One region of the Paenibacillus sp. JDR-2 genome, then DNA from elsewhere that is predicted to be linked to it. Evidence: predicted binding sites of a transcription regulator. Region 1 holds the regulator's gene; each other region holds the start of a gene.
The links. Region 1 encodes Rex, which represses fermentation and respiration genes when NADH is low (regulators of the CRP and FNR family bind a similar motif). Its sites were predicted from a motif close to TTGTGAAATATTTCACAA; they were not measured.
Positions count from the first base shown of each region.

Region 2: nadA (quinolinate synthase NadA) is a predicted target of Rex. The motif match lies at 7,735-7,752, and genes of this name have one in related genera.
Region 3: PJDR2_RS31520 (DUF1641 domain-containing protein) is a predicted target of Rex. The motif match lies at 2,092-2,109, and genes of this name have one in related genera.

Region 1 covers NC_012914.1:2,807,774-2,817,881, forward strand. The annotation lists gene PJDR2_RS12420 (CCA tRNA nucleotidyltransferase) at 1-886, shown strand, start outside; gene PJDR2_RS12425 (biotin--[acetyl-CoA-carboxylase] ligase) at 889-1,869, shown strand; gene panB (3-methyl-2-oxobutanoate hydroxymethyltransferase) at 2,116-3,036, shown strand; gene panC (pantoate--beta-alanine ligase) at 3,011-3,904, shown strand; gene panD (aspartate 1-decarboxylase) at 3,897-4,280, shown strand; gene PJDR2_RS31905 (hypothetical protein) at 4,390-5,232, shown strand; gene dinG (ATP-dependent DNA helicase DinG) at 5,248-8,109, shown strand; gene PJDR2_RS12455 (redox-sensing transcriptional repressor Rex) at 8,106-8,765, shown strand; gene PJDR2_RS12460 (amidohydrolase) at 8,734-10,047, shown strand; gene PJDR2_RS12465 (DUF5590 domain-containing protein) at 10,047-10,108, shown strand, end outside.
Region 2 covers NC_012914.1:70,322-80,429, reverse strand. The annotation lists gene PJDR2_RS00390 (anthranilate synthase component I family protein) at 1-325, opposite strand, end outside; gene cysK (cysteine synthase A) at 428-1,366, opposite strand; gene PJDR2_RS00380 (peptidylprolyl isomerase) at 1,528-2,502, opposite strand; gene hslO (Hsp33 family molecular chaperone HslO) at 2,522-3,421, opposite strand; gene PJDR2_RS00370 (type III pantothenate kinase) at 3,424-4,194, opposite strand; gene nadC (carboxylating nicotinate-nucleotide diphosphorylase) at 4,191-5,075, opposite strand; gene nadB (L-aspartate oxidase) at 5,068-6,684, opposite strand; gene nadA (quinolinate synthase NadA) at 6,731-7,669, opposite strand; gene PJDR2_RS00350 (ABC transporter permease) at 7,920-8,882, opposite strand; gene PJDR2_RS00345 (ABC transporter permease) at 8,879-9,973, opposite strand; gene PJDR2_RS00340 (ABC transporter ATP-binding protein) at 9,980-10,108, opposite strand, start outside.
Region 3 covers NC_012914.1:7,165,641-7,175,748, forward strand. The annotation lists gene PJDR2_RS31510 (cation:proton antiporter) at 1-224, opposite strand, end outside; gene PJDR2_RS31515 (NAD(P)/FAD-dependent oxidoreductase) at 389-1,567, opposite strand; gene PJDR2_RS31520 (DUF1641 domain-containing protein) at 1,591-2,013, opposite strand; gene rpsR (30S ribosomal protein S18) at 2,251-2,535, opposite strand; gene ssb (single-stranded DNA-binding protein) at 2,554-3,084, opposite strand; gene rpsF (30S ribosomal protein S6) at 3,119-3,403, opposite strand; gene PJDR2_RS31540 (YjzC family protein) at 3,589-3,771, shown strand; gene PJDR2_RS31545 (NAD(P)/FAD-dependent oxidoreductase) at 4,126-5,451, opposite strand; tRNA gene PJDR2_RS31550 (tRNA-Ser) at 5,551-5,641, opposite strand; gene PJDR2_RS31555 (DUF951 domain-containing protein) at 5,709-5,927, opposite strand; gene PJDR2_RS31560 (mechanosensitive ion channel family protein) at 5,917-6,711, opposite strand; gene PJDR2_RS31565 (DUF3343 domain-containing protein) at 6,820-7,059, opposite strand; gene yyaC (spore protease YyaC) at 7,173-7,790, shown strand; gene PJDR2_RS31575 (DUF4446 family protein) at 7,791-8,273, opposite strand; gene PJDR2_RS31580 (aminotransferase class V-fold PLP-dependent enzyme) at 8,302-9,459, opposite strand; gene PJDR2_RS31585 (ParB/RepB/Spo0J family partition protein) at 9,598-10,108, opposite strand, start outside.

The DNA.
Region 1 (10,108 bases):
AATGGCGATGAATGCTGCCGGGGAGCTGTACGATCCTTTTCGCGGTTTGAATGATCTTAAGAATAGAACGATTCGCTGCGTAGGCGATGCTGACGCCAGGTTCCAGGAGGATGCGCTGAGAATGCTGCGGACGATCAGGTTTGCTTCGCAGTTTGAGTTCACTATTGCTCACACTACCTGGAGAGCGCTTGTCAGGCATCGGGAACTGCTTCGACACATTGCCATGGAGCGCGTTCATGCCGAGCTGGACCGCATGATAGGAGGAGCTCATCCCGGGCGTGCATTGCATCTTCTTGCAGCCAGCAAATTGCTAAGATACACGGGCACGGTTCTGCCTGCAGCAGAAAAGCTTGCGCAAGTTGATCCTTCTTATAGCGAATTAGACAAGCTTAACGATCCGGATGCCCGTTATGCCGCGCTATTATTGGCGGAAGGGATCACGCTCTCTGATGCAGAAGAAACTTTAAAGGCGCTTCGTCTTCCTACTCAGAAGATGAACGCAATTTTGTCCGTTTTGTTCGTACAGTTCGCCATGAATCAGCTTAATCAGCAATCCGGTTTGCGGCTTGTTTGGACAAGTACGGTTCTTCAATATGGAGAAGAAGCATCTCGCAGATGGCTTTCGATAGTCGTGTGGAATCAAAAGCATCATCTTCATGACCAGAAAAACTTGTTTGATAAATGGCTGGACGCAATGCCCGCCATGACGTTAAAGCAGCTGAACCTGAACGGCAAACAACTCGCGGAAGAACTGCAAAGGGTAACTGGTAATTGGACAGGCCTGATGCTTAAACGCCTCCTGCTGGAGGTAGCGCTGGACAAGCTGCCAAACGAGAAAGATTTATTACTTAAGCAAGCTCAAATATGGAATGCCGAGGACCAATAACCATGTCAAATAACCGATTGCTTGAATTGTTTGAACAAAATCCCGGCGCGTATGTGTCGGGAGAAATGATCAGCCAAGAGCTAGGCGTCAGCCGGACAGCCGTATGGAAGCAGATTAAGAAGCTGGAGTCGCTTGGCTATATTTTTGAAGCGTCCAGACGGCTTGGCTATAAGCTGATATCTTCACCAGATACCTTGTCCATTCCCAAGCTGATAAAAGAATTGAAGTCAAAGGTGTTCGGCAGCGCGATAGAGTGGCATGAAGCGGTTGACTCTACGCAAAATCTGGCACAGAAGCTGGCGGAAGAAGGTGCACCTGAAGGGACGCTAGTTATCGCGGAGCAGCAGCATAACGGACGCGGCCGGATGGGGCGCGGCTGGGTGTCGCCGCAAGGAAAGGGCATTTGGATGAGCATGGTGCTCCGTCCGTCCGTACCGATTCATTTTGCACCGCAATTAACGCTTCTCACGGCTGTTGCTTTATGCCGCAGCTTGCGCCGGATCACTTCGCTGCCCATTGGGATCAAATGGCCGAATGACCTGCTGATCGAAGGGAAGAAGATTAGCGGCATTTTGCTGGAATCCACGGCAGAAGAGGAACGTCTCCGCTATGTCATTGCCGGAATCGGTATCAGCGTAAATTTGGAGAAAACGGATTATCCGGAGGAAATGCTTGAGAAAGTTACCTCTTTACGAATTGCCAACGGAGGAGACGGCTTTGACCGTATCACGGTTATAACCGATTTCTTGCAGGAGTGGGAGCAGTTGTATAATCTCTATTTGGACAAAGGATTTGCGCCGATTATTACGCTTTGGGAAGCGTTATCGGTATCCCTTAACAAGCCAGCGCGACTGATTACCCCGCAAGGAACAATTGACGGCGTGCCAATTGGCCTTGACGCAAGCGGCGCATTAACCGTTCGCAAGGACGACGGCAGCACGGTTGTCGTGTTCTCCGCCGAAATGGGCGAGCCCGTACGCTAAGGGCGTTTACGGGCACGCCTTTTTTTGCTACTATAAAGGAAGCAGGCGGTATCTGGTAAGAGCTGCACTGCGAAGGGTAATAGATGTTGTAAGCAAGCAAGGCACACTCTGCTCTGAGCCGTAGGGACCGAGACAGAAGGAAGCAAATATTTAGCATACGTTTCCTTTTTAGTTCGGGAACCTTTTTAGCAGCGGCTAAAAGGTTTTTTTGTGTTTATCCTAAAACTTAAAAGGGGATGAAGCGTAATGAGGAAACGTTTAACGATCACCAACCTCAAGAAGATGAAGCAGGACAAAAATCCAATCTCGATGCTGACCGCTTACGATTATCCGTCTGCCGTACTGGCAGAGGAAGCCGGACTGGATGTTATTCTGGTCGGCGATTCGCTGGGTAACGTTGTACTTGGTTATGACACCACGATACCGGTCACGCTCGATGATATGATTTATCATACACGCGCCGTTGCGCGCGGTGCGAAGAACACCTTTATCGTAACCGACATGCCGTTTATGACTTACGGCATCGGCCGGGAAACAACTCTGCGCAATGCGGCACGCCTGATGCAGGAGGGCGGAGCCCAGGCACTCAAGCTTGAGGGCGGAACGGAAATCGCATCGGAAGTCGAAGCGCTCGTCAAAGCCGGCATTCCGGTAATGGGGCATATCGGACTAACGCCGCAATCCGTGCACCAGCTTGGCGGCTACAAAGTGCAGGGCAAGCTGGATGCGGAAGCGGAAAAGCTGATGGAGGATGCCAAAGCGCTGGAAGCCGCAGGAGCATTTGCGATTGTCCTTGAGCTTGTGACAGAGCCGCTTGCGGCAGCGATCAGCAAAGAACTTAAGATTCCAACGATAGGGATCGGAGCTGGACGCGGTTGTGACGGCCAGGTACTCGTGTATCATGATATTTTGCAATATTCTTCTCCTTATATCGAGAAAAAAATGGTCAAAACCTATGCGGATATCGGCTCCACGATCCGGAATGCCATTAGCAGCTATGTCAATGAAGTGAAAGCAGGTGCTTTCCCGGCTGAAGAGCATTCGTTTGGAGCCAAGCCGGCAGCCATCAATCATTTGTATGGCGCAGGAGAAGCAACAAATGCAAGCAACAGTCAGGCAAGCAGAGAGGAGTCTCCCAAGCGTGATTTTGTGTCGAACCATAGCTGAGCTAAAAAACGAACTCATTTCTATTAAAAAATCTAACGACAATGCTACAATCGGCTTAGTGCCGACAATGGGATTCCTGCATGAAGGCCATGCCAGCCTGATGCGCCAATCGGTGTCGGAGAATACCGCTTCGGTCTTATCCATTTTCGTTAACCCGATGCAGTTTGGTCCTAACGAAGACTTCGATCGTTATCCTCGCGATGAGGCGAGGGATCTTGCGCTTGCGAAGGAGAACGGCATTGATATCGTCTTTATGCCGGATGTAAAGGAAATGTACCCTTCTAAGCCGCGCACTTCGGTTATTATAAGCCAGCTGACGGACCGTCTGTGCGGCGCCTCGAGACCGGGACATTTCGACGGGGTGGGTCTTGTCGTCAGCAAGCTGTTCCATCTGGTGCAGCCGGACCGGGCGTATTTCGGAATGAAAGATGCCCAGCAGCTTGCGGTTATTCAACAGATGACAGATGATTTGAATATTCCGGTCGAAATCGTGCCATGTCCGATTGTGCGGGAGCCGGACGGTCTTGCGCTCAGCTCGCGCAATGTCTATTTGTCGGCGGAGCAACGCCAGCAGGCAGTGGTATTGTCCCAATCACTGAACCTTGCGAAAGCATGGATGAAAGAGAAAGGGATCACTCCCGAGGAACTGCTTGCAAGAATAAAAGCGAAAATCAACGAAGCAAGCCAAGCTGACATTGACTACGCGGAATGGCTGACTTATCCTTCTCTGGAGCTGCCGGTCCGGAGTGAGCCAATTGCTGCCCAGAGCGGTAAATTTATTTTGGCACTGGCCGTCAAATTTGGCTCGACGCGCCTGATTGACAATGCCTTATTTGTACCAACTACCGAGGTGAATGATCATGTATAGAACGATGATGAAATCGAAGCTGCACCGGGCTACCGTAACGGAAGCGAACCTGAATTATGTCGGAAGCATTACCATTGACGAGGATTTGATGGATGCAGCCGATATCTGGGAAAATGAAAAGGTGCAAATCGTGAACAACAACAACGGCGCTCGTTTTGAAACATATGTTATCACGGGCAAACGCGGCTCCGGCGTGATATGTCTTAACGGCGCGGCTGCGCGACAGGTTCAGCCGGGAGACCAGGTCATTATTATTTCTTATGCTTCCATGTCCAACGAAGAAGCGCGCGCGCACAAGCCGATCGTAACGATCCTGGACAGCGATAACCGTCCGCTGAAAAGCTTGTCCGAGGAAATTCACGCAACGGTTTTGTAAAAGCTCCGTTCCAGCGCTATGTAACGAATGGCATGGGGTATGAAAAGCACCCCCGAAACAAAGAATGAGCATAACACTCCTCAATTCTTTGGTGAAGGCGGGATGCGTAATGTTTCAACAAATGTTCGAAGCCATGAACGAAATGCTGGATCACCTGATTGAAGCCTATCCAACGGCAACCGACGAGCAGAAAGCCCAATTCGATGAGCAGCTCGTAATGCTCAAGAAAATGAGCGATTCACTTGTCGAGCAGTGGATTGATTTCGAAGAAAAGTTTTCTTGTTTTGTGGAGCAGCATACAGCTGCCTTGGAAGGCAACGTGACGCCAATGATTCCGCCGCCCATGCTGGCGATGGAGAGCAGCACGGAGCTTGGCGAACCGCCTGCTAAGCCGTTCCCGGCAGCAGATCATGTTACGCCGTCACCGTCCATGAAGCCGACTGCGCCGCCGCAGGCTATGCATTCTGCCAAACAGGCAGAGAAACATGAACCAGTATCGGCCGAGGAAGCTTACAATGCGGAGCTTGATATGGAGGTACCGTACGAATACGCGATGATGATCTCGAAGGGGCAGGGGTATTATAAATTATTTATGTTTTCCGATGCTGCCACTCATTTTCAATCCGCGGTTTCTTATCTTCCGGAATGTAATCTGGCCCGGCTTTATCTGGCAATGACGCATATGCATCTGCAAAATTGGAGTGAGGCGCAGCGGCATTTCCAATTGCTGGTTTCATTAACGGACTATCCGAAGTGGCGTGCTTTAGGCTATAATGCCCTTGGGTGCATTCAAGCGATTTATATGAATTTGGAGCAGGCGGAGCAATTTTTTCTGAAGGCATACGAAACCTGCCCAAGCTTCAAGGACCCGTTAAACAATTTGAAATGTTGTAAAGAAACGCCGCAGCAATTATCCTTATTTTTCGGCAGTACCGAGCTTTGCTGCTTATGAGGGGATAGAAACTTAATGAAATTCGCAGTATTGGATTTGGAAACGACAGGACATAGCGTCAGCGATGATATCTTGCAGGTTGGTCTGGCCGTGCTGGACGACAATCTCGAAATCGTTGAAACCTACAGCTCCTTTGTACGCCCTACAATAGAAATTCCGGCATTTATAACGCAGCTGACCGGAATTGACGCCGATATGGTGGCGGATGCTCCAGAATTGGATGAGGTGCTTATGCAGCTCATCCCTTATTTGGAGGATGCCGTGCTGGTCGCTCATAACGTTAACTTCGACGCCGGGTTTTTAAATCAGGCGCTTGACCGGTGCGGCTACCATCCGTTTATCGGACGGCGGCTGGATACGATTGAGCTGCTAAGAATTTTATATCCGTCCATTACGACGTATCAGCTAGGAGCTGTAACCGAGTTGTTTGGCATTGCCCATGATCAGCATCACCGGGCCGACAGCGACGCGATAGCAACAGCCGAATTATTTGCTCAATCCGTACAAAAGCTCAGACAGTTGCCGCTGCTCACTTTGCAGCGGCTATCCTTTCTTATAGACAACGGAAGCGATCTGAGCTGGTTTATGGCCGAAACGTTGAAATATGCCGAGCTTCATACCTCCATCGATATGAATGCTTACCAGTATTTCAACCAATTCGCGCTCAAAGCCGGAGAATGGACCGATGAACAGCCCGCCCGTGCCGACCAGGAGGATGATCCGCTTAAGGATGTTTCCTTCGAGCAATATCTGGACGGTATCCGGCAGCGTTTTATGGAGAAGTATCCGAATTATGAAGAGCGTGAAGCGCAAACAACAATGTTCCGCGAGGTCTACGACTCGTTGTGCAGTGACCGTCATTTGCTCATTGAAGCGGGAACGGGCACAGGCAAATCGCTTGGTTATCTGATTCCTGCGCTCTACTATGGCATTCAACAGGAAAGCAAAATCGTAGTCAGCACTCATACGATCAATCTGCAGGAACAGCTTCGTCAGCGGGATGTACCGCTGCTTCGCGAGATTTTACCTTTTGATTTCCGTGCCTCGATCTTCAAGGGCAGGGGCAATTATTTGTGTCTGCGGAAATTTGAAAGTAAAATCAATGCGAAAGATCTAGTTGCTCCCATTGACGATGCCATTACGGCATCGCAAATGGTCGTTTGGCTGAGCGAAACGGAAACCGGCGATCAGGAAGAGCTCAATTTCGGCAATAAAGGCTCGGATTTCTGGTCAACCGTGGCAAGCGACGCGGATTCCTGCCTTAATCGCCAATGTCCGTGGTTCAAGCGCTGCTATTACCATCGCGCCAAGCACGAGTCTAATATTGCCGATGTATGCATTACGAATCATTCGATGCTGTTTACGGATGTCCAGGCGGATCACCGTCTGTTGCCAAGCTACAGCCATCTGATTATCGATGAAGCCCATCATGTGGAAGAAGTAGCCGGCAAGCATCTTGGCATGCAATTAAATTATTTCTCCTTGACCCACCAGACAACAAGGCTGTTTAAAGATGCCCGTTCGGGTCTGCTGCCAGCGCTTAGACTTCGTCTTCAGCAAGAGGATGACGAGCGGGTTCAGGCATGGACGGAAACGATCGATACGGTTATTCCGGTGTTCCAGGACGTGAAGGAGCATTGGGATAAGCTGTTTGAGCTGTTGTATGCCTTTGTGGGAGAGTCGGGAGAGGCCGGCAATGATAACGGTCAGGCCGTATGCCGTTTGCGCAGCGACACGCCGCCAAAGGGTTGGGACGACGTTCTGACGATTGAGAACAATGTGCATACCGAGCTGAGCCGCGTTGTGAAGACGGTTGATAAAATGGCAACGGATATCAAGGACCGGCTTGACGATCAATCGATACAGGGCCTGATAACGGATTTGAACGGCGTTGTCCGCGATCTGACCCGGGTGAAGGATGATCTCCGTACGTTCCTCAAGATGGAGCAGAATTCGGAAGTATATTGGATCGAGGCAAGCACGACTTACCGTTACCGTTCCGTTCATTTGTATGCGGTCCCGGTTGACGTAAGCAAGCAGCTGCAACAATATTTCTTCGACGTGAAGGATAGTATTATTCTAACTTCCGCAACCTTGTCCGTTCATAAATCGTTCCAATATGCGGAAGAGCAGCTTGGACTAGAAGGATTCGAAGAGAATAACCGGCTGAAGACCGTGCAGCTTCCATCTCCGTTTAATTACCGGGAGCAAGCACTGGTCATAATCCCGCGTAATTTCCCGACCCTGAAGGGTTCTGCGGGCGATCCGCAGTTTATCTCCATGCTGGTAAGCTCGCTTGCCGATTCAGCGGTTGAGACAAAAGGCCGCATGCTTGTGCTGTTCACTTCTTACCGGATGCTGAAGCAGGTTTACGAACCGCTTAAAGAAGCTCTGATGGGGTCTGGCATTCAAGTGCTTGGCCAAGGCATCGACAGCGGCAACCGGACGAAGCTTACAAGACGGTTCACCCAGCAGCCCGAAACGGTTCTGCTCGGAACAAGCAGCTTCTGGGAAGGGGTAGACATTCCGGGCGAGGCTTTGACTTGTCTGGCTATTGTCCGTCTGCCTTTCCAGCCGCCGAATCATCCGCTTGTCGAAGCGAAGTCGGAGCTCTTGCAGAAGCAGAAGCAGAATCCATTCATGAAGCTGTCGATTCCGCAGGCGGTCATCCGTTTCAAGCAAGGCTTCGGAAGACTTGTACGCACGGCGAAGGACAAAGGAATTGTTATTATCTACGACACGCGTGTCATTGATACGTATTACGGCAAGCACTTCCTCTATTCGCTGCCTGGTCCAAAGATCGAAACGATGCATATCGACCAGATGGTACCGCGGATGCGGGAATGGCTGCAAACGGAAGAGGAGGAAATCGGGTGAAGCAGGCGAAAATTTCGGAGGCCGTTGTCAGACGGCTTCCCATCTACCTGCAGGTGCTAAACGAATTGTATAACCGTGAAGTGCAGACGGTTTCGTCGCAGGAGCTAGGACTCAAGCTGGATCTCAATCCCGCTCAAATCCGTAAGGATCTTGCTTATTTCGGCGACTTCGGCCGTAAAGGTATCGGATACGACGTTTCTTACCTGATAGAGAAAATTCAGCAGATTCTGAAGCTCGATCAGCGGATTAACGTTGCGCTTGTTGGCGCCGGCAATCTCGGACATGCATTGTGTAATTACAATAAATACTCCAAGGACAATATGAAAATCGTCGCGGTCTTCGACGATCATCAGAACAAGATCGGTACGATGATCAACAACTTGACCATTCAGCCGATGGACAAGCTGAAGGAGACCGTTCAGGAGAACAATATACGGATCGGCATTATTACCGTGCCCGGCCCTGAAGCGCAAAACGTAGCCAATCAATTCGTGGAGGCCGGGATCGAGGGCATTCTTAATTTCGCACCGGCAATTTTGCGTTTACCCGATCATATCCGCATTCACCATGCGGACTTTACGAGAGAGTTGCTGAGCTTGGCTTATTATTTGGAGAAGGAAAGGAATGAGCAGGAAAATGGCGCAGTTGTGGATTGAGAACGGCCTGTTTGTAACAATGAACGATGTTAATGCGGTTTTCCGCGGCCATATGGTCGTTACGGACAATCAAATTACATATATCGGAGCGGAGGCTCCAACCGGACTGGATGAGCGGGCAGAGCGTCTTGACGGCAGCAAGCTGGCTTTCATGCCGGGACTTATTAATACTCATGGCCATGCTGCCATGTCATTGCTCCGCGGTTATTCGGATGATCAGAACCTTCAGGTATGGCTGGAGCAGAAGATGTGGCCGATGGAAGCCAAATACGTCGACCAAGATACGCGTGCAGGCAGCGCGCTTGCGATTGTGGAGATGCTGAAGACGGGAACAACCGCTTTTGTTGATATGTACGACCGGATGGATCAGGTTGCTCAAATGGTTGAGCAATCGGGGATCCGCAGCGCTTTGACCCGCGGCGTAATCGGATTGTGTTCGGAGGAGATTCAACAGGCGAAGCTGAAGGAAGCGATTGCTTTTGCCCGTGACTGGAACGGAAAGGCGGATGGCCGCATCACAACGATGATCTCACCGCATGCTCCCTACACTTGCCCTCCGGATTATATTGAGAAGTTTGTACAAGCTGCCCATGATTATGATCTGCCAGTTCATACCCATATGTCCGAGACGCTTGCCGAAGTGGAGCAAAATGTCCGCGACTACGGTTCCCGTCCGGTGGAGCATCTGGACAAGCTTGGTTTCTTCTCGCGTCCGGCGCTTGTGGCGCATGCCGTGCATCTGAACGATGAAGAGATTGCTCTGCTTGCTGAACGCAACGTAGCCGTATCCCATAACCCTGTCAGCAACCTCAAGCTGGCAAGCGGCGTAGCCCGCGTTCCCGAGCTTCTCCGCGCAGGCGTGACGGTGTCGCTTGGCACGGACAGCGTAGCAAGCAATAACAACTTGGACCTGTTTAAAGAAATCAAATTTGCGGCGTTGCTGCATAAAGGAATTTCCGGGGATCCTACGGTCATTCCGGCGATGGAAGCTTTGCGCATGGGGACCGTCTACGGTGCCCGATCGATCTGGCAGGAAGGCAGCATCGGACAGCTCGCGACGGGGATGAAGGCCGATTTTATCGCGATTGATCTGGATCAGCCGCATTACTATCCGCTCACAGATATCGTATCCCACCTTGTTTATTCCGGATCCGGCCGGGATGTCAAGCATGTATGGGTAGATGGCAAGAAGGTTGTTCATAATGGCGAATGCACGATGATGGACGAGGAAAAAATCCGTTTCGAGGCACAGGCCAGCTTTGAACGGCTGCTCAACGCCTAATGAGAGCGACAACGAGAAAACGTCAGCCGGTGATGAGCGCCAAGCGCTGGCTGGCTGTTTT
Region 2 (10,108 bases), 2.7 Mb from region 1:
GGTGCGGCTCCATCCAGCGCCGGACCACTTCAAGCGGCTTGCCTTCCCAGAGCTGTTCCGACAGGACTTGTCCCTCGCGGTCCCATTCCGATGAATGGGCATTGTATCCTTTGCCGCGGATAACTCCTTCCGGATGCAGCCCCAAATAGGTATAACGTCCATCCTTGCCGCTCTCCAATACGAATGCATGCTGTGAAGCCGCGCCCCATGCCGACTCCCATGAATCAACCGTAATGGCATGAAGCGGAATGCGCTTCAGCAGCGGCAAGGTTGTATATTTGCGCTCTGCCTGCCATAAAGCCCACTGCCCTACTGCGGTGAACATGTTAATTCCCTCCGATCAGGTATGATTTGCTAAGTATACAAAAAGCCTCTGCAAACGTCAAAAAGCCCCCGTTCCTAAGAACGGGGGACTTATAGGAGACAATTAGTTCTCGAAGTTGAACAGAGGCGTGGACAGGTAACGCTCGCCGTTCGATGGAATAATCGCAATAACGCGTTTTCCTTTGCCGAGTTCTTTTGCTACTTTCAGAGCAGCATAGATAGCAGCACCGGAAGAAATACCGACCAGAAGACCTTCTTCTTTCGCAGCACGGCGTGCGTATTCGAATGCTTCTTCGTTCTCAACCGTAATAACGCCGTCGTAGATCTCACGGTTCAGGATATCCGGCACGAAGTTAGCGCCGATACCTTGGATTTTGTGAGGACCTGGGTTGCCGCCCGACAGGATCGGGGATGCAGCAGGCTCAACCGCGTAAATCTTGATACCTTCGAAGTTCTTCTTCAGCACTTCGCCCGTACCCGAGATTGTACCGCCAGTACCGATACCGGCAACAAAAGCATCCAGCTTGCCGTCAAGCGAGTTAATCGCTTCTACGATTTCCGGACCCGTTGTTTCGCGGTGTACTTTTACGTTAGCTTGGTTCTTGAATTGTTGCGGGATGAAGTAGGACGGGTTCTCTTTCGCCAGCTCTTCCGCTTTGCGAACGGCACCGTTCATGCCTTCGGATCCTGGAGTCAGAACAAGCTCAGCACCGTAAGCACGAAGCAGGTTGCGGCGCTCGATACTCATTGTTTCAGGCATAACGAGGATCGCTTTGTAGCCTTTTGCCGCAGCTACCATAGCAAGACCGATACCTGTGTTGCCGCTTGTAGGCTCAACAATTGTATCGCCAGGCTTCAGAACGCCTTCTTGCTCCGCTACTTCGATCATGCTGATCGCGATACGGTCTTTAACGCTTGCGCCCGGGTTCTGGTACTCAAGCTTCACATAGATTTCCGCGCTGTCCTCCGGTACAAGACGGTTCAAACGGACAAGCGGTGTATCACCAATAAGTTCAGTTACGCTGTTTACGATTCTAGCCATGAGAATAATTGCCTCCCTTATTCCGACTAATTTAGTTGGTTTTTTCACTACTAACATCTTATCAATCTCTCGTATCCGTTGTCAATAGTTTCTTTCTTGAATTGACAGGATAAGGGAGAAGCCGCCCTGCCGGGCGGCTTCCAGATGATAGATAAGTGCTCCTAAGGGGTAATCTCTGCGTTGTATTTCTCGAGCAAACCATCCTCGATCTCATTAAGCGGCTTAGCTTTGGACAATGCCAGCTCCTTGCGGGCGGTATCATACAGGACATGGCCGGATAGACCCTCTGTTTTCTGGCGCTCCAGCACGCGAATAACCGCATAGCCTTCCGGAACCTTTATGGGTCCGGTTGATTCGCCGGTCTGCAGCCTGCTGGCTTCCTCCATCATTTCGGCATCATAGAACGGATCATCCGAATCGATAAGACCAAGGTCCCCGCCCGCATCCGATGTATTCGCATCCTTCGAATACTCCAGCGCGAGCTGTTCGAATGAATCGCCTGCCGTGAGCTTATCAAGCACATCGTCCGCTTCCTTCTCCGTATCCGTGACAATCCATTGTACATGAAGCCTTAGCCGATCCGCGAATTGCTCCGGATGAGCTGCTATGTAATTCTCGATCTCCACTTCGGACAGATTAACGGTTAGAATAGCAATCTTCTCGAGCAGAAGACGATACTTTACATCTTCCTCTACATCACTCTTCGTCATGCCGAGCTGATCTTTCATCACTTCATAAAAAACTTCTTCGCTATCATAGCCGTCCATCATAGAGGTAAGCTCCCGCTCCTCTTCTTCGGAGGACAAGCTTAGCTGCTGAGCCTCTGCTTCCAAATCAATGGCCTTGTGAACCATCATTGTCCGCAGCACATTATCGCCATACTGCCGCTTGAGCTGCTCAGCCAGATCCTCGGCCGTAATCGGGAACCCGCCTACCGTTGCTGCGATTCCATCGCTGTATGCGTGATCGGAATCGCTTGGCGTATCCCCGGCTTGCGCCTTTGTCTCCGAATCGGGATCATGCTTGTCGGGATCGTCCGAGAACGGAGACAACTTCACAATAACCGCCACGCTTAGTACAATCATACAGATCGCTTGAAGAACAACAACTGCTTTTAATACCCCGTATTTCTTCATTTCCCCGATGCCCCCGGCATTATTGCACCAGATTCGGCTTCGCCTGGTCTATCAGCTCTTGCAGCTGTTCCCCGTCAAACGTGTAAGCCTCATTGCAATAATGGCAGACTACTTCTGCCTTGCCGTCTTCCTCAATGATCTGCTCCAGCTCCGATACCCCGAGACTGATGAGCGTCTGCTCTACACGATCCCGCGAGCATTTACACTGGAACTTCAGCTCCAGCGAATCGTGAATATGCAGATCATCGCCTACAAGGAGCCGCAGGATACCTTCCGGCGTTTCGCCTTGCTCCATCAGCTTCGTCACATGCGGAATGGAACCGATAGCCTGTTCAAGACGGGTAATTTCTTCGTCGGTAAGACCGGGCAAAAGCTGCAAAATAAAGCCCCCGGCATGAGTGACTCTTCCATCAGGCTCAACAAGTACGCCAAGTCCAACCGCGGAAGGCGTCTGTTCGGATACGGCAAAATAATAAGTGAAATCCTCGCCCAGCTCGCCCGATATAATCGGTACGCTGCCGAGATAAGGATCCTTCAGGCCCAGATCCTTGATAATGTGGAGATAACCGTTCCGGCCAACCCCGCCGGCAACGTCAATCTTCCCGTGCTCGTTGCTTGGCAGAAGAACATCCGGATTATCGACATACCCGCGCACCTCGCCATGCGCATTCGCGTCAACGACGATTTGGCCGATTGGACCGTCGCCTTTTACTTTTACCGTTAGCTGCTCCTCGCCCTTCAGCATTGCTCCCATGATTGCTGCGGCCGTTGCCGTGCGCCCGAAGGCGGCTGTTGCGGTCGGCAATGTCTGATGGCGCCATTGCAACTCGTTTACAAGCTGTGTTGTGCAAGCTGCAAAAACGCGAATTTTACCTCCCCACGCCGTACCCCGGACAAGTACGTCTGGTAACTGCTCCATGTTTATCCCTCCTGATTCCGTTCGTAAATAATGCGCAATCCCTCCAACGTCAGAAGTGGATCAACTTCTTCTATCGTTTCCGATTCCGTGCTAATTAACTCTGCCAGCCCACCCGTCGCTACAACGCGTGGGCTTACCTGAAACTCTTTTCTAATCCGGTTCACGATACCGTCAACTTGTCCGGCGTAACCGTAGATGATACCGGCTTGCATGGACGTGACGGGATTGCGGCCGATGACACTCTTCGGCTTGACTAGTTCAATACGCGGCAGCTTTGCCGCACGCTGGTACAAGGCTTCCGTGGAAATGCCGATGCCGGGCACAATCGCTCCGCCCAGGTAGCTTCCCGAAGCATCGATATAGTCAAACGTTGTGGCCGTGCCGAAATCGACAACGATAAGCGGCGAGCCGTATTTCACGATACCCGCAACGGAGTTCACGATCCGGTCGGCTCCGACCTCGCGCGGATTCTCATAGCGGATATTAAGCCCTGTTTTAATGCCGGGACCAACGACAAGCGGCGTCTTGCGCAAATATTTCATGCACAGCTGTTCGAGGGCACGCATGAGCGGCGGAACAACCGAAGAAATAATAACGCCTTCGATCTGCTCCATCCGGATTCCCGCATAGTGGAACAGATTATGAATGTTCATGCCGTATTCATCGACGGTCGCCGAACGGTTCGTGCTGAGCCGCCAGTGATGCAGCAAATCCTTGCCCTTATAGACGCCCAGAACGATGTTTGTGTTGCCCACATCGATTACTAAAATCACGCCCGCGCGCCTCCTTTTTTCTCATTCAAATCCAGACTGATATCAAGGGCATTAAACGAATAGGTCAAGCCGCCGACGGAAATGACATCCACGCCGCAGGCTGCAATAGCGCGAACCGTATCCAAACGCACGTTGCCCGATGCTTCTACTATAACATGAGGCGAGCGCGACTTAATGAGGCTTACCGCTTCCGTCATCAAGGTCGATGCCATATTGTCGAGCATAATGATATCCGCGCCGCTTGCCAGAGCTTCTTCTACCTGCCCGAGAGACTCCGCCTCTACCTCGATCTTCATTGTATGTGGAATTGCCGCACGGGATGCTTCAACGGCCTGGCGGATTCCGCCTGCACCCTTGATATGATTATCTTTGATCATTACGGCGTCGTATAAACCAAAACGGTGATTTGCCCCTCCGCCAACACGGACCGCATACTTCTCCAGCATCCGGTGGCCTGGCGTTGTTTTGCGCGTATCCACCAGACGGACAGGCAAGCCTTCCAGCGCCGCTACAAAAGCATTCGTCTTTGTTGCGATGCCGGACAGGCGCTGCATCAGGTTAAGCGCCAGACGCTCGCCCGTAAGCAGACTATGGGTACTGCCTTCTACGGTTGCGATGACCGTACCCTTCTCTACATGTTCGCCGTCTTGTACTTTTGCTTCGAACTGAAGCTCCGGATCCACAATTTCGAAGACAATCTGCGCAACCGGAAGACCGGCAATAATCCCGCTCTCCTTCACATGGATCACCGCTGTAGAATGCGAGCCCATCGGAATCGTTGTTGCCGTCGTAATATCGCCGCTTCCGATATCTTCAGCCAGCCAACTGCGAATTTGCTCGCGCAGGGCATGGTTATATGTGCCAAATGTTGTATCAAACATGAATAATTCGCTCCTCTGTCGTTCCTTGCAGCCGGTGCATAACGGTATGCTTGCGCCATACCTCGTCATTCTTCTCCGGGAAGTCTTCCCGGAAATGGCCGCCTCGGCTTTCTTCCCTCTGAAGCGCGGATTCCGTAGTCAGAATCGCGCAGGTCAGCAGGTTTGCGAACTCGTATTCCTCGCGTTTGGCCAGAACCGATTGGAAGAACGGCAACTGCCGCTTCAATTCATCAAGCCCTCTCTCAAGCCCAAGCGCGTCACGGCGAAGCCCCGCATACCGCACCATCACCTTCTGCAGCTTCAGCCTTTTCTCGACTACAGCCTGCATAGGCGCACTGGTGCGTAATTTATCCTTCTCAATAACAGGCTTCGTCTCCAGGTCCGACAGCTTCATAATGCTGTCTACAATCCTTTTGCCAAATACAATCGCTTCGGACAATGAATTGCTCGCAAGTCGGTTTGCGCCGTGAACGCCAGTAGATGATACTTCTCCGCAAGCAAACAGTCTTCTTATATTGGTTTCCCCGAACAGATCGGTTTTGACTCCGCCCATCATATAATGGGCAGCCGGCGCGACCGGAATCCAGTCGGTTGTCAGATCCAGCCCGTACTGCAGACAGAACTCGTAAATCGTAGGGAAACGATGCTTCACCATTTCGGGCGACTCATGCGTGATATCCAGATAAACGAAGGTCGACTTCGTCTCTTCCATTTCGCTAACAATAGCACGCGCCACAACATCGCGCGGCGCCAGCTCCAGCTGATGATGGTAACGATCCATAAACCGCTCGCCCCGAATATTGCGCAGATAAGCGCCTTCTCCGCGAACGGCCTCCGAGATCAAGAAACGCGGGGCGCCGGGATAACATAGCGAAGTCGGATGGAATTGCACAAACTCCATGTCCTGAATAAGCGCGCCTGCCCGGTAAGCCATTGCAATACCGTCTCCGGTTGCTACATCCGGGTTTGTTGTATAACGGTATAATTGTCCCGTCCCTCCGGAACACAGAATCGTCGCTTTTCCTCGAACGTATAAACGGTGTCCGTCAGGCTTCTGCACGATCGCTCCGCAGCATTCGCCGTCCTGCGTAACAAGATCGATCACAAAATGATCGTCCCATACATCTATGCCCGGGTCGGCTGTCGCCTTCTCCGAGAGAGCACGCACGATTTCATAACCCGTCGCATCGCCATTGGCATGAAGAATACGGCGCTGGCTATGCGCGCCTTCCTTGGTCAGCGCAAATTCACCGTTCTCCAGGTCGAACTGGGTCCCCATGCTGATCAGATTGTTAACCCCTTCCGGTCCTTCATGAACCAGAACGTTAACGGCATCCTCGGAGCAGAGGCCAGCCCCTGCAATAAGCGTATCTTCACGGTGGTAAGCAGGAGAATCGTCATCCGAGATTACGGCTGCGATACCGCCCTGCGCGTAACGCGTATTGCTGTCGAGCAGTGATTTTTTCGTAATCATTAAGACAGACTGATTATTCTCGCTTGCCCGAAGTGCGGTAAAAAGACCGGCGATGCCGGCCCCAATCACAATAACGTCCTTCTCTATTACCGGCAAGTCCTCGAGCGACAGATCAACAAGGTATCTTGGTATCATCATCTTCGTAATGCGCCTCCAAGCATAGGAGTAGCGCATGCTCCTCCTATTTAACGAGTAACATGCGCTCCAGGGACTTACGGGCTTCGTCCGCAACATGATCAGGAACGTAAATTTGAGGCTGCATGGTTTCCAGGCACTTCACCAGCTTCTTCAAGTTGTTCACTTTCATATTCGGGCAAACCAAATATTTGGATGCAAAATGGAATGTCTTGTTCGGGCTGTCCAGACGCAGCTGGTAGCCGGTACCGTCTTCCGTACCGACGATAAACTCCTGACAATCCGACTCCTTGCAATATTTAATAATGGCTGTTGTACTGCCTACGAAATCGCCCAGCTCTACAACTTCAGGACGGCATTCCGGATGCACGACAAATTGAGCGTTCGGATATTTCGCCTTCATCTCCTCAACGTCTTTCACGGTCAGCATATCATGGGTGTTGCAGTAGCCTTCCCAGATAATCATTTTCTTGTCGGTGTTCTGCTGCACGTAATGGCCAAGGTTTTTGTCCGGTACCCAGATCACTTCATCGCCTTCAACCGAGTTCACCACTTTAACGGCGTTGGCCGAGGTACAGCAAATATCCGTCTCCGCCTTGATCTCTGCAGAAGAGTTAATATACGTAACGACGGTCGCGTTCGGATGCTGTGCCTTCAGCTTGCGCAAGCCGTCCACGTTAACCATGTCGGCCATCGGGCAGCCGGCACGTTCGTCGGGAATAATGACGGTCTTGTTGGGAGCAAGGATTTTCGCGCTCTCTCCCATAAAATGAACGCCGCAAAAAACAATAACGTCCGCGTCGGTTTGCGCAGCCTTTTGCGCAAGCAGGAACGAATCCCCGCGGAAATCGGCCACCTCTTGAATTTCGTCTCGTTGATAATAATGGGCAAGAATGATGGCATTACGTTCCTTCTTCAATTGCATGAGCCTTTCACGCAGTTCACGATTCTGTTCCGCCTTGCGTTCCAGCGCCAGTGCTTCCACAGTTGATCCTCTCCTCTTATGAGGGATGGGCGATGAGTCCCATTCCGAATATGGCTACCCAGACTTTGTGAATTGATGCACAAACTATTTCAAAGTCAATGGCCTATTTATGATTCTTTTGTTAAGGTTTAATTTACTCCAGGTGCAGGATGCTGTCAATGTATTTAGACAATAAAAAACCTCTTCTCCGCAGCAAATTTTGCATGAAGTGGAGAAGAGGGCATAAACAACTGCTGCAAAGGGATCCCGGCTACCTTTTCGCCGGATCATACGGCTCGCCAAGCGCGCCTGGCGCCGCCGAGCGTCCCACTGCGCCTGCAAGCACAATTAGCGTTAGCAGGTACGGCAGCATATAGAAAAATTCATTCGGAATATGATGCGACCATTCGAACAGCTGCGCCCAGTTCCGAAGCGCTTGCGCCATCCCGAAGAAGATCGCCGCGCCGGCTACGCCAAGCGGATTCCATTTGCCGAAAATAACGGCAGCAATCGCAATAAAGCCTTGCCCGGAAATCGTATTGTGGGCAAAGTTGCTTGTTGTTGTCAGCGCAATCGTTGCACCGCCAAGTCCGGCCAAAGCACCGCTCAGCATAACGCCGATATAACGGTACTTCGTTACGCTGATGCCAACCGTATCAGCCGAGCTTGGATGCTCGCCCACTGCACGAAGGCGGAGACCAAAGGTTGTACGGTACAGAACGATATAGCTGAGAATAACAACCCCGATCACAATATAAGTGGTTGGGTAAGCGGTGAAGATACCTTTGCCGAGCAAAGGAATATCGGATAGTCCCGGAATAGCGACCGGATTAAATACATATTCCAGCGTTGGTGTTTGTCCGGAGCCTTCATACAAGCTCTTCGTCAGATAAATGGCAAGACCCGCTGCCAAAATATTAATAACGACGCCTACAATGGTCTGGTCGGCTTTAAACGTTATCGTGGCAACCGCATGCAGCAGAGATACCACAAGTCCAAGAACCAGACCGGCAAGTAGTCCAATCCATGGCGCGCCATGCTTCATTCCGCCCTGAATGGCTTGGTCGGCAAATACGGCAGCCCCAAAAGCGCCTGCAATCATTAGTCCCTCAAGACCGATGTTCACGACACCGGATCGCTCCGAGAACACGCCGCCAAGTCCGGTGAAAATCAAAGCGGTTGAGAAGACAAGCGTAATACTAATTAATTGTCCGATTGTATCTAGTGCGTTCACAGGGCACTGCCTCCTTCCGACTTGCCTTTATTCGAACGGCGAGCCATAAACGGCTTCAGGAAGAACTTCACAAGACCATGCGAAGCGACAAAGAAGATGATGGATCCGATAACGATCCGTACAATCTCCGGCGGCACATTCGCTCCGAAGCTCATGCCCGCCGAGCCGTAGCTCAATCCGCCAAACAGCACAGCGCCAAGGAATACACCGATTGGCGTATTGCCGCCAAGAAGAGCAACCGCGATACCGTCAAAGCCATAACCCCATGATGCGGCCATGACCGTCTGATAGCCAAATACGCCAAGAATCTCGAATACGCCGCCAAGTCCGGCGAACACACCGCTAATAAACATCGACGTAATGATCGTACGGTTAACGTTCATCCCCGCATACAGAGCGGCATTCGGATTAAGTCCAACCGCGCGGAGCTCGTAGCCTTTTTTCGTGCGCCACAAGATAACATAAAAAACAATCAAGCCGATGATCGCAAACAGCGTCCCCCAATGCATACGGGCATTCCCCATGCTTTCGGATAGCCATTTGATTGATACAAGCGCCGACTCATGAATCGGCTTGGATTTCTGCTGGCCTTCCATTACGAGATAAGTACCTACGATGTAGTTGGACAGGAATAGGGCTATCCAGTTTAGCATAATGGAGGAGATAACCTCATTAACGCCTCGCGCTGCCTTCAGGTAACCGGCGAGCGCCGCCCACAGGCCGCCAAACAGTCCGCCTACGATAATGGCAAGCGGTGCATGGATGTACCATGGCAGATCCATCGTTACACCGATAATCGTTGCGCCAGTCATCCCCATCAAAAACTGACCGTCAGCACCGATATTGAAAAGGCCCGTACGGAAAGCAAAGGCTACCGAAATACCTGTGAAGATAAGCGGCGTAATCGCACGGATCGCTTCACCGATATCGTAAGGACTGCCGAACAGCTTCTTCACCAAAGCGGTATAAGCCATCCAAGGATCGTATCCGCCAGCAAGCATCGCAAGCGCGCCGCAGATGAGACCTAGAATGATCGCCACCAACGGCACAAGGAAGGAAGACTTGTCGAATATTTTTCTCATCGTGTTCATTTCGTTCTACTTCCCCCCTTCTGCTGTAGCGGCAGCGGATGCATCGCCTGCCATCATCAAACCAAGCTGTTGATCATCGCGATGATCGGCATCCACTTCACCCATCAAACGTCCTTCGTACATAACCGTGATCCG
Region 3 (10,108 bases), 2.8 Mb from region 1:
TCAAGATCCGTTTCGAGACCCGCAATAAACATTAACAGCAGAACGCCAATTTCCGAGAAGTGACCGATAAAATCATCTGGTTTCACCCAGCCTAGCACTGCTGGTCCGATAATGATGCCAGCTAGCAGCTTTCCAAGGACGGCAGGCTGTCCCAGTCTTACCGATAAAGCACCTGCAGCCTTGGTTGAGACTATAATAATGGCTAGATAAAGAATAAATTCCATTGCCGCTCCTTCCTCCTTCATTTCAGCATAACAAAAGGAGCCTGCTCCTATGCAAACTCCTTGAAATAGACAGAAGGAGCCTGCTGTGGCAGGCTCCTCCAAGGTCATGCTTATTTTATTATTCATACGGACGAACCGAGAAACGGTTTCGCTTTTCAGTGCGATTATTTCAAGAACGAGAACAGACCGTTTACGTGAGTCAGGTAACGAACGTTACTTGCCTCTTTCATCAATGTAGCCGCTGTACCTCTCAGCTTCAGCTGGCTTGCACCGATCGTACCGATCGCATCTTTGCGGCCAAGGCTCGCAAGTACGCCGGAGTTAACGAATTGGAACGATTTCATCGGAAGACCTTTCGCTTGCGCAAACAGGTTGTAACCGATGTACTCGCCCATTTGCCATGCGATTTGCGCGCTTGGCGGGTACGGACGGCCTTCTGGACCCATAACAAACGCGTTGTCGCCAGCCAGGAAGATATCCGAATGGGAAGTCGATTGCAGGAATTCAGTTACCGAAGCACGGCCGCGATTGACTTCGATGCCACAGTTAGCTACTACAGGATTGCCTGTAACGCCGCCTGTCCATACGAAAGTATTGGTTTCGATGGAGTTGCCGTCTTTCAGCATAACTTTGTTGCCTTGAACCTCAGTTACCGCAACACCCATGATCAGGTTAACGCCGCGGTTTGTCAGGCTGGATTTCGCGCGCTCAAGAAGGTCAGCCGGGAAGCCCATCAGAATAGTTGGACCAGCTTCGATGTTGTACAGCGAGATTTCGCTCTTGTCAACGCCGTACTGTTCACACCATTTTGGAAGCATATCAACGATCTCGCCGATCAGCTCGATGCCTGTCAGGCCGCCGCCGCCAATAACGATTGTTGCGTCTGCTTTGTTTTTCGATTGCGCGTAAGCTGCAATACGGTTTTGGATATGAGCGCTAACTGCTTTCGCTTCTTCAACCGATTTCAGCGTCAGGCTGTTTTCTTCCAGACCAGGAATGCCGAAGAATGCCGTTTCACCGCCAAGAGCGACAACCAGCTGGTCGTATTTAACTGTGCCGTTGCCAGCCAGCTTTACTTGTTTTTTCTCCGGGTCAATGTTATCGACTGTATCGACAACCAGGTTAATCGATTTGCCTTTCAGCAGTTTATCCAAAGGAAGAGCTACGTTTCCTTCGTTTACGCCGCTAACTGCCAAACGATGAAGCTCAGTAATGATTTGGTGGTATGGAGTTTTGTTGATCAGTGTAATTTCCGCTTCTTCAGCCGAAATATATTTGCGAGCTGTCAGTGCGCTAAGAAGACCGCCGTAACCGCCGCCAAGAATTAAAATTTGCTTAGCCATGTTTACCCTCCGCTCTTGTATGATTAACCGTTTTTACGCTCAGCCAATACGTTCAGGAACGATTGGGCGAAACGAAGCGTTGCTTGTACTTGCGGATCCTTCAGCATCTTCAGAATGCCAAAGAGACCAATTGTAGAGTTATCGCCTTGCGCGCGGTCGCCAGCTTCAACTGCTGCGTTCGCGATGCCTTTAGTCGTGTCTACGATTGGTTTAACGAATTCGCCAAAGCCGTGAACCATATCGTTCACAAGTACTTTGTCGTTAGCTACGGTAGTAGCAACATCATAAGCTTTAGTGAGCAGAGTCACCAGTTCAGCCAGTTTAGGCAGGTTTTCCACCAATTGAGTCAGCGATTGCTGAATTTCTGGCTTCAGCAGTTGCTCAAGCACGTCCAGTTCACGTACGGAACCGGATTCTTCAGGTAATTTCGTTACGGTTTCAGACATACGAATGCATCCCTCTTTCCATCTGTAATCGATCAAATGATTTACTTGCATAAGCCGTCATTCCACATCTGTCATTTAAAGTGAAATTATTCACAATGAAGACCCAACATCATCGCCGACTTGTATGCACGAACTATATCTTATTGTATTCTTCTTCCGCCAAATGATCAATTCCTATTTTATAAAATAAAAGAAAAAAAGCCCATTGGTTTCCCAATAGGCTTCCTTTCAAAAGAACTACTCAGTAGTGTACGGTAGCAATGCTACAGTACGAGCACGCTTGATAGCAACAGTCAGCAGACGTTGGTATTTTGCGCTAGTTCCAGTTACACGACGTGGCAAGATTTTGCCGCGCTCGCTGATGAACTTTTTGAGCAGATCAGTATCTTTATAGTCAATGTGAGTGATTTTGTTCACAGTGAAGAAACATACTTTACGGCGTTTGTTGCGTCCGCCTTTGCGGCCGCCGAATTTGCGTTCTGGACGCTCTCCGTCTCCGCCTTCTCTTTGCTTGAAGCTCATTCGAACCCATCCTTTCGATTAAAATGGCAAGTCATCTTCTGATATATCGATCGGTCGACCGTCATCCGAGAACGGATCACGGCTGTTGTTGTTGCGTGGAGTACTAGGCTTTCCGCCGCCGCCGTTACCGCCACCATAAGGAGCGTTACCGCCACCGCCGCCAAAAGATCCTCCGCCGCTGTTGTTGCCTCCGGCATAACCGCCACTCTCTTGCGGAGCTCCGCCTTCACGGTTAGATTCCAAGAAGCGAACGTTATCGGCAATAACTTCCGTCACATAGACGCGTTTGCCTTCGTTGTTCTCGTAGTTACGCACCTGAATGCGTCCTTCTACCGCTGTTAAGCGACCTTTACGCAAGTAATTAGCGCATGTCTCAGCCAACTGCCGCCAAGTTACGACCGGAATAAAATCCGCTTCGCGCTCGCCCTGACCACTCGTAAACGGCCGGTCTACTGCTATCGTAAATTGCGTAACTGCTACACCAGCAGGTGTATAACGCAATTCGGGGTCTCTTGTTAATCTGCCAATTAGTATTACACGATTCAACATCGCCTCTGCCTCCCAATCGAACATCTAGCGTGGATTAAGCAACGTCTCTGACGATCAAGCTACGGATAACTTCATCCGTAATTTTCATGATGCGGTCAAGTTCATTAACAACTTCAGTCGTTGCATTGAAATGAACCAGAACGTAGTAACCATCACGAATCTTATTGATCTCATACGCAAGACGGCGTTTACCGATCACATCTTGCTTCGTGACTTCCCCGCCATTGTTAATGATGCCACTGAATTTGTCGACGATGGCTTGAACGTTTTCTTGCTCAACATCCGGACGAATGATGTACATCACTTCATATTTGCGCATTGTGTTTCACCTCCTTTTGGACTAACGGCCCCTTAGAGGGGCAAGGAGCGAGATTATTACTCGCATCTACACAGTATAGCAAATCGCCTACTCATTGACAAGTCATCCGCTGCTCCCGATTTCTGCCTTTCATGTCCTCACCCTCTCCGGTGAATACTACAAATCGGACAAGGAGGTGATTAAGTATGGGCGAATGGACATTGTTTTCCCCGGGCGACCATGCTCCAAACGACGGCACTTATATTGAAACGGGCGTTAATTCCTACCATATGGGGGTTAATAATCCGAAGAAGGTTGAGCTGAAGCGCGGACAGAGATTCCCGGATACGTCTAACCATGAACGCAAGTGGAAACGGATGGCTCATTAATTTTTTTATAAAAGCCTTGAATAAGAAATTCAGATCACGGACATCATAATTATCGACGGTGAAGAGAGGTGTGGTTCCATTGGACCTGTATAGGGGCAAGGACTACTAGAGAATTTGACTACTCATCACTTAAGAAGCGAGGCGTTGTGCTAAATACACGTTGCTGTAACACACGAGCAATCGCGATCGGAAAAGCGATACCTAATGGAATTGTGTACCGATCTGTGAAGATTGCACCTGGTTTTCCGTTGTATGAAGGCGATAATTCATCGAAACTTACAACACCGTCGAAAAAGGGACTCGCGAGAGTCCCTTTTTTCAGTTTCCGTTCGGCAAGTATGAGTATAAGCTCTATCAAGCGTCCTGACCGGCAAGCAGCCGGCCGACATAAACGCCGCTTGCCGCTGCCTGAGATAAGGAATGCGTTGTCCCTGAGCAGTCCCCGATCACGAAAAATCTTTCAATATTCGTCTCGAACTTCTCGTTTGTCTCGATTGCCGGTGAATACAGCTTTCCGTCAATGGCGTACAAAATGGTATCTTCATCAATAGGTTCCCCCAGCAGCTTCTCCAAAGCGCCCAGAAAGGCCAGAGTCGCTTCTATATACCGTCCCGGCACCTCTTTCCTCAGCTCCGTAAATTCCGCCTCCAGCGTTGGTGTAACGCCTCTGACGGCTCTGACAGCAGCTTCGCCTTTGGAGTGGCACCGTTTCCCTCCGCGGAGAGATCCAAGCCTTTCAGCAGCAATCCGGTTTCGTCCCCGGTTAATTCCGCAGACAATATTTTTTAAATAAGCATCTGCTTCATCAAGCGTAGCAAATCGGTTCGGCACAAATAGGGTAAAGTTCAGATTGGAGCTGCCCTTTTCCTTCTCGCGGAAGTTTTGTCCGTCCGGCATCGCCAATCCTTCCTGCAGCTTGAGCACAACCCTGCCCTGCGGATTCATGCAATAAGTCGTGGCCGTGTAGCCTTCTCCCTCGAAGCTAAGCTTGGTCTCGAAAGAACGCCGCAGAATCGAAGCCAGCTGGTCGCCCTTCATCTCGATTCGAAGTCCCAGGTCAACCCTTGCTTCTCCCCTGCCAATTCCAAGGCTTTCGCATTGACTGGTAAACCATTCGTTCCCGCTCCTGCCGGTTGCCACAATAACTTGCCTGGAATCAATAACGGTTCCATCAGCCAGCTCTATAGCAAAGCGTCCGTTATCCTTCTGAAGGATTCGAACGGGCTCTGCCTCAAATCTCATCGTGATTCGGGAATTCAAGTAGTCGTACATGCGCTCTAGAACAGCCTTTGACAATTTTGTTCCCAGATGCCTGGTTTTCGTCGTCAGCACGCCAAAGCCAGCTTCCTGTGCCCGCTCAGACAGTTCGGAATCATAGGTACTATACAGCTCCGAAGCGCCTCCTCCGTACTTGCACAGGATCGTATCCACGTCTTCCATCAGCTGCAGCGCAGCTTGGTAACCGGTCTTCCGCTCCAGCTCCCCGCCGAAATCATTCGTATAATTATATTTGCCTTCCGATAGGCCAAGCCCGCCAAAACCGATATAGCTATCGGTTCGTTCCTCAAGCATCTTGCCTTTGTCCAGCATGAATACCTTCAATCCGCTTGCAGCTAATTCGTGGGCGGCAAATATGCCGCTGACACCTGCTCCGACGATTGTAATATCATACCGATTCATTCGCTCACCCGCTTCTTCCGAAGATGAAAAAAAAGCTCCTACGTGATCTCGTAGGAGCTTTCTTCTTTATGTAACCGCCTAAGCGTTATTTACTTAATATGGCGGAGAGGGTGGGATTCGAACCCACGCACGCTTTGACACGCCTAGCTGATTTCGAGTCAGCCCCCTTGGGCCTCTTGGGTACCTCTCCGTTTGTGTCAAGCAAAAACTATATTATCACAGGCCTTGTCCCAATGCAACTGTTTTTTTGAAAAATATTAAGCCTGTTCGTTTTGCCCCGAATCCGCAGCGGAACGCAGTACCTTCTTCATGTTTTTCTCGAACTTTGCTCTCGGAACCAGAACGCTATGTTTACAGCCTACGCACTTGATACGGATATCCATCCCCATGCGGATAATCTCCATTTCATTGGATCCGCAGGGATGCTGCTTCTTCATTTGAACGATATCGCCCAGCTCGAATTGTTTACGCTCCATTCGGATCGCCGCCCCTTTCATTGCGATGATACGTTACCATTCGCGGATACGGAATGTCAATTCCGTGGCCGTCTAGCACTTTCTTGATATAAGCATTTAATGCCCTTGCTACGATCGCCTGCGTATTAGGAATGCATTCTGCCGTTATGCGTACCTTGAGCTCGGTTGACAGCATGGTCTGAATACCAAGCACCTCCGGAGGCTTAACGAGATTGTCATTCTCGAACCGTTCGAGTTCCCTGCGGATAATCACTATCGCTTTTTCCGCGTCCTCCTCGTAACCGATCGATACATCAATAAATGCAATTGAATTATGCATCGAGAAATTCGTAACCTCATTGATCATGCCGTTCGGAATAATATGAACCTCTCCCGTCCAGCTAAGGATCCTTGTTGCCCGGAGTCCAATAACCTCAACCGTTCCTTTGAATTCGCCTGTCTGAATGACATCTCCAACCGCGAACTGATCTTCAAATATAATAAAGAAACCCGTAATAATATCTTTCACCAGACTTTGGGCACCAAATCCGATAGCCAGTCCAATGACACCGGCGCCCGCGAGCAGCGGCGCGAGCTGTACGCCAAACTCGTCAAGTACAAGCATGCCGATAATGAAATATCCCGCATAGGAGATAATGTTTTTTACCAGCTTGCCTACAGTCGTCATTCTTCTGGTTTGAAGGACCATTCGACTCTCCGAGCGGTTTAATACTACCCGGTCAATCGTTTTATTAGCAATCCAGATAATAACCTGTCCAATGATGATAATAAGCGCAATGCGCAAGACCGATTGTCCAAAAACTTCCCATGTTGTCTCGCTTGTTATCCATGCCGCAATATCTTTATATTAGGCTTGAATATCCATTTTACCGCACCACCATCCTTGCCAATCCTACAGGTTAACTTGTTCATACCCGTCCTGAATCGGTTTGAAAACCCCTCTTATTTCTACATTTTCCGTCTCGATAACATGCTTGACTGTTTCCAGCTCTTCCCCAGGAAAATGAATCGATAACGCGCAGCCGGCCGTAATCTCTTTCGGAGTTGGACATATATCGATTTCAACCTCCGCATATTCCAGCAGCATCTCCGCGCGCAGCGCTTGCTGTGTCGAATCAAAGGCGATTAACATCGCGATTTCTCCTCTCCCTCACCTCATAGAACGAAACTATTGGCTTCGCGACGTATAAAATGGTTGTCCCTTCCATATACTAGTATCATATTGGCATTTATGGAGGGGATTCTATGAAACTATCTTTTATGAAGGACATTCCGTTAAAGGTTCCTTACACGGAAGCGAATGCTGTTGGGCAAATCGTCAACCGGCTTTCTCTTATGATCGACGAGATGTCCGCCGGGCGGCCTATCGTAATCGTGTGCGTTGGAACTGACCGTTCTACCGGCGATTCCCTTGGCCCACTGATCGGAACGAGCCTTTCCAAGTATCAGAGCCCCTACTTTTCCATTTACGGTACCTTAGAAGAGCCTGTACATGCCATGAACCTCGAAGAGACACTCCATCAGATCAATCGCACTTATCAAAAACCGTTTGTTATCGGCATTGATGCCTGCCTTGGGCAAGTATCCAGCATCGGCTCGATTCAATTAGGCACAGGCCCTGTAAGACCTGGCGCCGGTGTGAACAAGGAACTTCCTCCTGTCGGCGATATCCATATAACAGGCATCGTTAACGTCGGCGGATTTATGGAGTATTTTGTCCTGCAGAACACGCGTTTACATCTGGTCATGAAAATGGCCGACATCATCGCTTCCAGCGTATTCTCCTCCATTATGAACAGCATACATGTCTCTGCCCGTTCCAGAGAACAGGCAGCCGCCTTGGAACATCCGGGCACTAATTAATTACTTCGCTTCAGCTATTGCCTTGCGCTCTTCTGGAGTAAGCGTGTAGTTCGAATCGCCTTTGCTTACCGGCTTGGCGTACACATAAGTATTCTCCCGGCTGTGCAGCCCTGAGATCACTACCCCATCCTGCGCCGCATTCACCACTGCAATCGAGAAGCTGAGATCACTGCCCTGATCAGCGAACGCATTATAGCGCAGAACTCCAACGCGGCCTTTTTCCTGCTGCTGCACTTCCTTCATCTGTTCCATCTGTTTTAAGAGCTTTTCGCTTTGCAGCTCTTGTGCCGTAATGGACTGCTTCAGGTCGATAATGACTTCTTCCAAATTCGTAATGCCCGTGTTGCCCATCACTTCCACATACTGCTTTCTGAGCTTTTTCAGTCTTCTGCCAACAATTGAAATTCTAATCAATAACACGATGACCAACAATGCCAGTACAACCGTAACCCCATTCATCGGGTTATTCGTCCACTCATCCATTTCGAACTTCCGCCCCCAGAAAATTATGCTAAGAATATTGCTTCCGTATTTCTTTCACTGCTGCAACAAGGGCATCCGCTTCTTGCTCTGTTGTAAAACAACCTACGCTTGCTCGTACTGCGCCTGTTCCTGTCGTACCTGCACAGGCATGGGCCAGCGGTGTGCAATGAAAGCCCGCTCTAACCGCGATTTGATAATGCTGATCAAGTATAAAAGACATCTCAGACGGATCGATTCCGTCCGCTACGAATGCGACTATCCCCGTTCTTTGCTCGCCTAGCTTAGGCCCAAGAACCTTAATCCCGTCTACCGCTAAAAGTCCATCCATTATCCGCTGGGTTAATGCCCATTCCTTAGTATGGATGTTATGAACCGTCTCATGCAGAACATATTCGACACCCGCCTTGAGACCTGCGAGGCCGGGTGTATTTTGCGTTCCCGCCTCATATCGGTCAGGACGCACGCTAGGCTGCTCAGGAGCCTCGGATTGGCTTCCTGTTCCGCCATGCAACTGAGGAACGAGATCAACGTTAGGATGGATGTACAGGCCTCCTGTGCCCTGTGGGCCAAGCAATCCTTTGTGACCAGGGAAGGCCATCATGTCGATCCCCATCGCCTCTACATCAATCTCAAGAATACCGGCGCTTTGTGCCGCATCAACAAGCAGCTTTATACCCTTTTTTCTAGCCAATTCGCCAATTTGGGCAATTGGTGCAATGGTGCCCAGCAGATTAGAGCTATGGTTAACTATAATTAATGAAGTTTGCGCAGTTATAGCCGAAGCAATCCGTTCCGCCTGAATCCTGCCGGCCTCATCCGCCTCTACATACGTAACATGGATACCTAGAGCCTGCTTTAAATACTCCAGAGGTCTTCTTACCGAATTATGCTCAACCGAAGTAGCAATCACATGATCTCCGCTTTTTACCCAGCCCTTTATTGCCATATTTAATGCGGCTGTCGTATTGGCGGCAAATGCTATATCATTCGGATTTTTGATCCGAAACAGCTTCGCTAATTGCTTCCTCGTATCAAATAGGACCCGGCTAGCCTTTACAGCCATCCGATGACTGCCCCTTCCCGGATTTGCCGCTTCATGCAGCATGGCATGTTGCATCGCCTCAAGTACAGCCGGCGGTTTTGGCCACGATGTTGCAGCATGGTCCAAATAGATAATTCCTTCCACCTTGTTCCATCCTCCTCTCTCTTTCTTTCCTCTCAATAATCCCTCTTAAACACCATAACAGAACATAAGAATAGCATACCTTAGTTTAATCTTTCAGTACAAAGATTACAACTTTGGTATGCTAGATTTTCGCCTAAATCACGCCATATTTTGGAGCAGCTCGAGCAGTCTCTCGAGATCTTGCTTATTGTAGTATTGCAGCTCTATTTTCCCTTTATCCTTTTGCTGCTTAATCTTAACCGTCGTTTTGAAACGGTCTCTCAGCGACTCTTCCAGGCTCTCGATATACGGATCCCGTTTCTTCGACTTTGCTTTCGCTTTTGCCGCTTCTGCCGTCTCCTTCACTTCCAGCTTCTGAATCGCTTCCTCCAGATCGCGCACGCTCCACCCAAGACTGACAGTCCGGTTAGCCATGTCCTTCTGGACTGCTGCATCTTTGATCCCTACCAATGCTCTAGCATGACCCATCGAGATTGTTCCACGTGAAACATTGTCTTTGATCTCAGCAGGCAGTGCAAGAAGACGAAGGAAGTTCGCGATATGAGAACGGGACTTTCCCACCTTCATCGACAACTCTTCCTGGGTCAACTTGAACTTATCCATTAACCCTTGATAAGCCATGGCTGTTTCAATCGCATTCAGATCTTCA